DNA from 3 places in the Clostridium fungisolvens genome. Region 1 is predicted to be linked to each of the others. Evidence: riboswitches for the same ligand, from Rfam matches in the RefSeq annotation. Region 1 holds a riboswitch; each other region holds the start of a gene.
The links. Region 1 has a riboswitch for S-adenosylmethionine ahead of metF (methylenetetrahydrofolate reductase [NAD(P)H]). Riboswitches for the same ligand answer to the same signal wherever they lie in the genome.

Region 1 (3,286 bases):
CATAATGCAGGTATTGCTGCTTCAAATACTCTTGAATATCCCCCTATAATATCATATGAATGATTTAAGAAACCTACTGTGAATATATAGGATAAGAAACCTCCTAAGAATATCAATCCTCTATTATTTTCTCCTAAGTATATGTGCCCAAGTCCAGGTATAAAAGAAAGAAAAAATGCTTTAATTTTACTTTTCATAATATTAATCCTCCCTGTAAATCTTATATCATAATAATAAATGCTAAAACTTAAGATTATAGTTAATAAATTCTTAACTTTTTCTTAAAGTCTTTAAAACCAAAAATTTTAATCGCATACTAAATTGATTTATCTTTACATCGTAACATAATCATACATTTTAACCAATATTTTACATAGGTTATCTTTTACTAGTTCATTTAATAATTGATTCATAAATTTAAAAGTTTTCGGACGGATAAGCACTTAATTCCAACAGGGCACTTTAACAGCTACCTAAATTAAAAAGTAGTTAAATTCAGCTTAGAGCTAAACTTAACTACTTGATAATTTAGAAATGTGGAGTTATTTCTTCCTTTTGGATCCTTTTTAAATCTTTTAATCTCAGTTTTGTTTCTTCCATTATCTTATCCCATGATTCTCCATCTATAATCATTTTTTTAGCAACTTCATATGCATGGTCTTTTTCACTTATTCCCATAGCTACCTCCTTATTATTAAGGCTTTATTTATCATCGTTTGAAATAAGGTTCTTAAAAAGGATACTTTTTAAGAACACCTTAATTTCAAGTCAGTGCTAAACACAGCCATTATTTTATATATAAATATTTTTAAGGATACAACTATAGTGTGTTGATCATTAAGTATTCATATTCATTGAAATTCTTTCTAAACATTATTTACTTTGGTTATGTTTAAAAATATTGTTTAAATTAAGTGATTATGAAGTAGATCATCAGATGGTTAATACCTTATGCAAAATTCAGTGCTTTTACAGTCCGTTTCCTTTAAATAGCTTCTTCATTTATGTGATTAATTAGTGATTCAATGCTAGTTGTTATCTTTTTTGCAACGTATGGATTATTCATCGTATAGAGGTGTATTCCACTTACTCCAGAAGATACCAAGTCAACAATCTGCTCCACTGCATAAGCTATACCTGCATCTCTAAGCGCTTCTTTATTATGTTCGTATTTATCCATTATCTTCACAAACTTTTGTGGAAGATGTGCACCTGAAAGTGATGCTATCCTCTCAATTTGTTTCTTATTTGTCACAGGCATTATACCTGCCTGAATTGGTACGTTTATATTTTGGCTAGCTACCTTATCAAGAAAGTTATAATACAAATTATTATCAAAAAACAGTTGCGATACTAAAAAATCAGCTCCTGCATCTACCTTGTTTTTCAGATACAATATATCATTATCTAAATTATCACTTTGTACATGTCCTTCAGGGTAGCAAGCTGCTCCTAGACATAAATTACCTTTTTCTCTTAAATGCTTGATAAGTTCAAAAGCATAGTTATATCTATCACTTCCATTTTCTTCTCCATTCACATCTCCTCTTAAAGCTAAGATATTCTTGATGTTATTTTTATTTAAATTGTCAACAATCCTATTTATTTTATCTTCGCTTGAGTTAATACATGTAAGATGAGCTAATGCTTCTATTCCATATTTATTTTTTACTAAAGAACTTAATTCACAAGTTCTGTTGTTATTTACACTTCCACCAGCACCATAAGTAACACTTATATAGTCTGGGTTTAAAACGGCTAATTCTTCTATTGTATTATAAACCGTCTCTATTGGTGAAGTAAGCTTTGGAGGAAATATTTCGAAAGAAAAAACCATCCTCTTCTGTTTAAATAAATCCTTAATTAGCATAGTAAGTCCTCCTTTAATTTAAAAACAAATTCTTCTTTTTTATACTTTCCTATACAATAAAAAAACCTAGAGGATATACCTCTAGGTCTAAACCACAAAGCATATCCTATCTTCCAGTAAAAACTGCAGGATTTAGCACCTTTATATGCTCGGTTAATAATAAAATTCAACTTATATCACTTATCGCACTACATAATCGCTATAAGTTAAGTTATATATAACCTGTATAAGGTTGCCGGGTTTCACAGGGCCAGTCCCTCCACCACTCTTGATAAGATGTTTTATTCAATTATTTAAATTGCAATTTATTTAGCATTATATGTATATAATATCATATTATATACTATATTATTAATAATTATCAATTAAATTTTAATTATTATTTTCAAATTATTATTTTAACTAATAATATAGTATATTATTTTAGTTAACTTTATAGCGCTCTACTCCTAAATCTATTTTAAAACTTAACTATAAACTAAGTTTTTATAATCTAAGTAATAGTATTAATATAGAAATAAGGCTTAAACAGGTACTTATTAAACATATATAGGAGACTACCTGCCTTGTATTCATTCCTTTTTGCTCAAGCCTATAATGTATTTGACTTCTATCTGCTTGATATACAGGTTTACCTTCACTAAATCTCTTAAATATCACAAATAAGTTATCAAATATAGGTACACCTAACGCTAAAAACGGGATGAATATAGACATAACTGTAGCTTGTTTAAAGGCTCCATCTAAAGCTATTATAGCTAATGTAAATCCTAAAAAATTCGCACCTGAATCTCCCATAAATATTCTCGCAGGGTGTCGATTGTACTTAAGGAATCCTAATACTGCACCTACAAGGATTATTGACATAAGTGCTGAATCAGTTTGCCCTTTTGCAAGCGCTACTACAAACAGAGTTGTAGCTGAAATGGTTGATATTCCACCTGCTAAGCCATCCATTCCATCAGACCAATTAATAACTGTAGTAACCCCAAATATCCAAGTAATAGTAAGTAAGTATTTTAATACAACAGGCAACTCTATATAACTGCCGTTGAATGGATCTGTAATTCCATTAAATACAATACCTGATTTATAGATTAAACTTGCTGCTAATATTTGTACTAATACTCTTGGAAATATCATAAACTCTTTGCCTTTTGTTTTAAAATAATCATCTAATAATCCTATTAATAAAATCATTATAGATGAAGCAAATAAATATAGACTTTGAGTTCTATCATTTCTCACTAATAAGAAATAACCTATAAAAAAACCAATAAACATAACTATCCCACCAATTATAGGTATAGGTTTATCATGTTTTTTTCTCTCCGTAGGTTTATCAGTAAACTCTATTTTTTCAGCTATTTTCATTAGTGATGGAGTTATTAGTATTGCCACTAATGATGATACTAC
Region 2 (3,286 bases), 3.0 Mb from region 1:
TTACTTTTAAACTTGGCATACATCAATCCATAATGCTTTAGTAAGTTTCTCTATATCGCTAGGAGTTATCTTTAGTGCTACATTGTGTGCACCGGCTGCTGGATACACATGTTCGAAGTCTTTTATAGAAATATCTAAGTATATATCTAGTTTGTTTTTTAGACCAAAAGGACAAACCCCGCCAACTGGATGGCCTGTTACTTCAAGAACTTCATCATGATTCAACATTTTGGCCTTAAGATTAAAATGGTGCTTATACTTTTTATTATCTATTTTTGCGTCTCCTCGAGTTACAACGAGAATATCCCTGTCTTTAAGTTTAAAGGCTAGGGTTTTTGCAATATACTGAGAATCAATACCTAAAGTTTTTGCAGCAAGTTCCACAGTAGCCCCACTGGATTCCAGTTCGAAAACCGGATCTTCCAAACCATTTGTTAAAAAATAATTTCGTACACTTTCAATACTCATTTTTACACCTCGGCTTATTTAGTTAAACAGCAAGTGTTTATAGTTTATATGAATCTATAAAAACAAAAAAATCTTCATCCATCAATGGAAGAAGATTTAAAATGCATGCCTATAAAGGCCTATATTTTAACTAATATCTTCCCCATCTTTCAGAAATAAAACTCCTGTTGGATTTAGCACCGTGCATGCAAATGAAACATGTTGGTTGCTGAGACATCTTAGGGCCATTCCCTCCGTCTCTCTTGATAAGGTATTTACTGTTTAATCAATATTGATTTGTATATTTTGTTTAAATTCAACTTTATCATGAATGACAAGTTTAATTTAAATAGAATTATAAACGCAAAAATTTTCCATGTCAAGATAAAATACTAAACTTATTGAATTACTAAGAAAATATTATTTTTATGAATTAATCATTTTTTTTAGAATATGCATATTAAAGATAAGCAAGAAATTATAATATACAAATTTGGATAGTTTAAAGTAAAGTCTAATTTGATTAATGGCTAGATTAGAGTAGTGAATGTAGAAATGTATAAGTCTAAATTAGGTTTAAATATGATTGAAATAAAATTTTTATGAAAGATTTTTGAAATATAAATAAATATATAATATATATTTATTTAAAGTTTTAGGATAAAAAAATTACGTAATTTCTTTATAAAAATTCCTAAAATTTGGTATTGACAGTTAAAAAAAACATAACTATAATTGGTTTCAAGCCGAAGTTATAAAAAATTAATATGAACCTTATCTAGAGAAACTGAGGGACTGGCCCGATGAAGTTTCAGCAACCGGCGTGTGTTCATTTGCTCGCAAGGTGCTAATTCCTGCAGACTTATGTGTCTGAAAGATAAGGAAAGATTATACTTGTGAGTTACCCATATGTGGGTTATTTACCAGGTCCTCTTTCCTTATTGGAAGGAGGATTTTTTTATCTACTTTTTAGTAAAGGGGGAAATAAAATGATTTTGTTAAAGAATGTATCAAAGACTTATCACTCCAAAGATGGCAAAGTAGAAGCTGTAAAGAATGTAAACCTGTATGTTGAACCTGGCAAGATTGTTGGAATCATTGGTTATAGCGGAGCAGGAAAGAGTACTTTGATTAGATGTATAAATTTACTTGAAAAGCCTACTAGTGGTGAAGTTATTGTTAATGATAAGGAGTTAACGAAACTATCACCAAAAGAGCTTAGGAAAAGTAGAGAAAAGATAGGTATGATATTTCAACACTTCAACCTTATGAGAAGTAGAGATGTTTTTGAAAATGTGGCATATCCGTTGAAAGGGAAGGGGCTAAGTAGAGAGCGGATAAAAGAAAAGGTTGAAAGCTTACTAAATTTAGTTGGTTTGAGTGATAAGGTAAAAGCATATCCGTCCCAGTTAAGTGGAGGTCAAAAACAAAGAGTGGCAATAGCGAGAGCACTTGCAAATGATCCACAGGTACTTTTATGTGATGAAGCTACTTCAGCTCTTGATCCTGAAACAACACACTCGATACTGTCACTGCTAAAAGAAATAAATGAAAAATTAGCACTTACTATAGTCTTAATAACTCATCAGATGGAAGTAGTTAAGGAAATATGTCATGAGGTAGCAGTAATGGATAAAGGAGAAGTTGTTGAAGCGGGAAGCTTAGTGCAGATATTCTCTGAACCAAAGGCAAATATGACGAAAAATTTTATCTCAACAATTTTTAAATATGATAAAATCTACGAACTTTTAAATAGCAACTCTTTTATTGGAGAGCTTACAGAGGAAGAAATCATAGCTAAGATATCTTTTGTAGGACAGAATACAGGTCAGGCCTTCATATCAAAACTTTCTAGAAAGTTTAAAGTAGATGCAAGTATACTTTTTGGAAATATAGAGATTATTCAGCAAGTTCCAATAGGGAATTTGATTGTAAAACTAAATGGTGCAAGAGAAGGTATTAGAACTGCCTTTGAATATTTAGAGGAGAAAAATGTGCACGTGGAGGTGATACGAGATGCTTCAAGTCTTACAGAATCTTATGCCTAATGTAATAGAATTATTTCCAGATATGATAAAGGCTCTAGGTGAGACCTTGCTTATGGTTCTTATCGCGGGAACTATATCTACAGCAATAGGACTTCCTGTAGGCGTCACTCTAGTGGTGACAAGACCAGGAAATATACTTGAAAATAAAGTTGTATACAGTCTTTTAGGAAAAATAATAAATATATTTAGGTCTATACCATTTGTTATACTTTTGGCAGCTATTATACCATTAACACGGTTTTTAGTTGGAACAACAATTGGTCTTAAAGGAGCGATAGTTCCGCTAGTTTTGGGGTCTGTACCTTTTGTGGCAAGACAGATAGAATCAGCACTTTTAGATATTGATAGTGGAGTAATAGAAGCTGCACAAGCTATGGGCTCAAGTGCTTTTGAGATAGTATATAGAATTTTTCTAAAAGAAGGACTGCCAGGAATAGTTTATGCACTCACAATAACTACAGTAAGCTTAATAGGTTTTTCAGCAGTGGCTGGAACTGTTGGAGGGGGAGGACTTGGAGATTTTGCTATAAGATATGGTTATCAATATTTCAAAACTGATATCATGGTAGCGACAATAATTATTCTTTTAGTTTTAGTTAATGGGATACAGAGTCTTGGGGAGCTTTTATTAAGCAGGTTAAAGCATTAATATATAAAAATAGAGAGAGTCAATGAATAAAAATATAGAAATAGGGGGCATTTTATTATGAATATAAAAAGATTAGGGGCAATAGCAATAGCATTAACAATTGGAGCCACAGCATTAGCAGGATGTGGAGCAAAATCAGCTT
Region 3 (3,286 bases), 290 kb from region 1:
GTTCTGAAACCCATTGATCCCAGCATTCAGCTGGTTCAAGACCAAAGTTGGTTAGAGGACCATAGTTTGATACATATTCTTTTCTTAGTGCTTTAAGTTTTACAGAAAGGTAATTCAATCGTTCTAAAGCATCTTTACAATCAGGATGAGTATCTAGGTAAAGACTAAGATCTACTAAGTAGAAGCCTACTTGTTGAATCATGCAAAGTAATTTCTTTTGTTCCATTAGTACTCCCTCCCATGTTTCTTCTTTTCATAAGGTCTATATAAATCATTGAATATAGTGCCACGTCCAAAAGCGGTCTTTATATCATATAGATCTTTAAATGGTTGAGGTAATACATAAGCTTCTGCATAGTCTAGCTTAAGCTCATCTTTCATCTTAAATACGTCACTCATAAGATATCCTCCAGTAATTAAATTTTTAAATTCGGCTCTGTATTATATAAGTATGTATCTTTAGAGCATAATGACACAGCTTTTTAATTCTATTTAAATTCTGAAAAGCATATAATTATAATTAATAGCTCCGTAGAGTATTTCATGTTGAAGTTAAATAGTTATCCAATCGATGCTTCACTTCATAACAGATTTTATATTTTCAAATTCTATGCTTAGAATCTAGCAGAGTTTTGAAAGTAGTTTAATAATCGAAGTATTGTATCCTTGACTAAAACTTAAATAAAAAAATATGAAAATTATTGTTGACAACCTATTTTTTAGTAATTATAATAAGAACAAGCAATTGAAACTAAATAAAGATCTTATCGAGAGTGGTGGAGGGATAGGCCCTGTGAAGCCCAGCAACCAGTATTTCATTATACATGGTGCTAAGTCCAACAGCGTTAGCTGAGAGATAAGTATGTGTGTTTATCATACCTCTTTCTCAGTAAAGAGGTTTTTTATTTTACATGATATAATAATTAAATATTTAATATTTCTTATCAAGAGAGGTTGAGGGACTGGCCCTACGAAACCTCGGCAACCTTCAGATCCATTTATCTGAAAAGGTGCCAAATCCTGCTTTAGGATCATTACCTAAAGAAAGATGAGAGATGGTAGAGTTTTGTGGTTAATTATACCTTCTTTCGTCATACATTTTTGAGAAAGGAGGTATTTTTGTTTTATTCTCTAGGAATTAAAGAGCCAATATTAATGAAATTATTTGATTTTAATATATACAAAACAATTATTTAATTGAAATTTAGTATTTGTCATTATAGAAAATAAATCATTTAGAATGAGGAGAGATTAATATGAGTGAAGAAAGAAGTTTAAAATTTGATACATTACAGGTACATGCAGGTCAAGAAGCAGATCCAACAACAGGATCAAGAGCAGTTCCAATATATCAGACAACATCATATGTATTTAACAGTGTTGAACATGGGGCTAATCTGTTTGGATTAAAAGAAACTGGAAATATATATACTAGAATAATGAATCCAACTACAGATGTTTTTGAAAAGAGAATAGCAGCACTAGAGGGTGGAATAGCAGCACTTGCAGTTGCATCAGGTTCAGCGGCTATAACATATGCTATTATAAACATTGCTGAAGCAGGTGATGAAATAGTTGCGGCTAGTACATTATACGGAGGAACATACAATTTATTTGGAGCTACCCTTCCTAGATATGGTATAAAGACAGTGTTTGTAAATCCAGATGATCCAGAAAACTTTAGAAATGCGATTACAGAAAAAACAAAAGCACTTTATATTGAAAGTATAGGTAACCCTGGAATAAACCTTGTTGATATAGAAGCTGTTGCAGCTGTTGCTCATGAAAATGGAATTCCACTAATCGTTGATAATACTTTTGGTACACCATATCTAATAAGACCAATCGAGTTTGGAGCTGATATAGTAGTACATTCTGCTACTAAGTTTATAGGTGGACATGGAACTTCAATCGGAGGAGTAATAATAGATGCTGGAAAGTTTGATTGGGTAGCAAGTGGGAAATTTAAAGGTCTTACAGAGCCGGACGAAAGCTATCATGGTATAAGGTTCGCACAAGATGTAGGAGCTGCTGCTTATGTTACTAAAGCTAGGGTTCAATTGTTGAGAGATACTGGAGCTGCAATAAGCCCATTTAACTCTTTCTTATTCATTCAAGGACTTGAAACATTATCTTTAAGAGTTGAAAGACATGTTTCTAATACTAAGAAGATAGTAGAATTTTTAAGCAAACATCCTCTAGTTTCTTGGGTTAGCTATCCAGGATTAGAAGGAAACAAATATAATGAGCTTGCTAAAAAGTACTTCCCTAAGGGAGCAGGGTCAATATTTACTTTTGGTATAAAAGGTGGAACTGAAGAAGGAAAGATTTTTATTGAAAGTCTTAAAATCTTCTCACATCTTGCAAATGTTGCAGATGCTAAATCATTAGTAATACATCCAGCTAGTACAACACATGCTCAATTAAATGAAGAACAACAATTTTCTGCAGGAGTAACTCCAGATCTAATAAGGTTATCTATCGGAATTGAAGATGCAGATGATTTAATATATGATTTAGACCAAGCCTTAAATAAGATAGTTAAATAGCATAATTTCAAGATCAACATTAATTATAGATAAATAATTTTGCCTCCTAAGATATTAATCTTATATAAATGTATTACTTCTTGAAGAATTTTTTAAAAATTCGTTCCTTAGATATGAGGGGAGTCAAATGTATTTGAGGACTAGAAGTGGTATGGAATTAACCTATTGATGATAAGAAACTACACCTTAAGCATCAATAGGTTAATTTATTTTAAAGATTGATTCTACACATGTGAAAATGAATGTTGCCATGAATGTACGTATTCATCTAAAACTTTGTGTAGTACTTCACCTATTCGTGAGTAAGACTCATCGCTTAGATTAGCAAGTGAAATTCTAATGGACCATTCAGGACCGTGAAAGCCACTTCCACTTAAAAGTACTATAGAAGATTCTTCAGCTAAACGGAACAAAATATCTATTGGTTTATGATTTTTTTGAAGGTATTCGGCAAACTCATCTCCGTAATAATGACAAGCCCACTCTAATAAATCGAATTCTGTGTAATAGGCAGCATCATAAGGATCTTTTCTAAGGTCAAGACCTAAGCCATCAAAAAGTAGTTTTTGGCGTCTGTGGCATATATCAATTGTTTGTTGTTTATACACATTTTTATCATCTAACAAGGAAAATGCACAGAAAAATGCCATTTGAACCTGTTGAGGTGTAGAAAGCCCAGCTGTATGATTCAGTGCCACTTGCCTACTGTCAGCAACTATTCTGTCAATGAATAGGAC

Region 2: linked by a shared signal. The riboswitch ahead of bsdtw1_RS18990 (methionine ABC transporter ATP-binding protein) and the one ahead of metF (methylenetetrahydrofolate reductase [NAD(P)H]) in region 1 are both predicted to bind S-adenosylmethionine.
Region 3: linked by a shared signal. The riboswitch ahead of bsdtw1_RS04010 (homocysteine synthase) and the one ahead of metF (methylenetetrahydrofolate reductase [NAD(P)H]) in region 1 are both predicted to bind S-adenosylmethionine.

Annotation. Positions count from the first base shown of each region.
Region 1 is NZ_BLZR01000001.1:1,315,628-1,318,913, reverse strand. Features, by position in the region: gene bsdtw1_RS05250 (hypothetical protein) at 1-197, opposite strand, end outside; gene bsdtw1_RS05245 (hypothetical protein) at 529-678, opposite strand; gene metF (methylenetetrahydrofolate reductase [NAD(P)H]) at 986-1,870, opposite strand; SAM riboswitch class I at 1,974-2,148, opposite strand; gene bsdtw1_RS05235 (MraY family glycosyltransferase) at 2,357-3,286, opposite strand, start outside.
Region 2 is NZ_BLZR01000001.1:4,302,288-4,305,573, reverse strand. Features, by position in the region: gene bsdtw1_RS18995 (YbaK/EbsC family protein) at 7-468, opposite strand; SAM riboswitch class I at 608-720, opposite strand; SAM riboswitch class I at 1,219-1,331, shown strand; gene bsdtw1_RS18990 (methionine ABC transporter ATP-binding protein) at 1,437-2,495, shown strand; gene bsdtw1_RS18985 (methionine ABC transporter permease) at 2,464-3,144, shown strand; gene bsdtw1_RS18980 (MetQ/NlpA family ABC transporter substrate-binding protein) at 3,202-3,286, shown strand, end outside.
Region 3 is NZ_BLZR01000001.1:1,026,847-1,030,132, forward strand. Features, by position in the region: gene bsdtw1_RS04000 (spore coat protein CotJB) at 1-226, opposite strand, end outside; gene bsdtw1_RS04005 (spore coat associated protein CotJA) at 226-399, opposite strand; SAM riboswitch class I at 762-863, shown strand; SAM riboswitch class I at 939-1,055, shown strand; gene bsdtw1_RS04010 (homocysteine synthase) at 1,257-2,549, shown strand; gene aspD (aspartate 4-decarboxylase) at 2,774-3,286, opposite strand, start outside.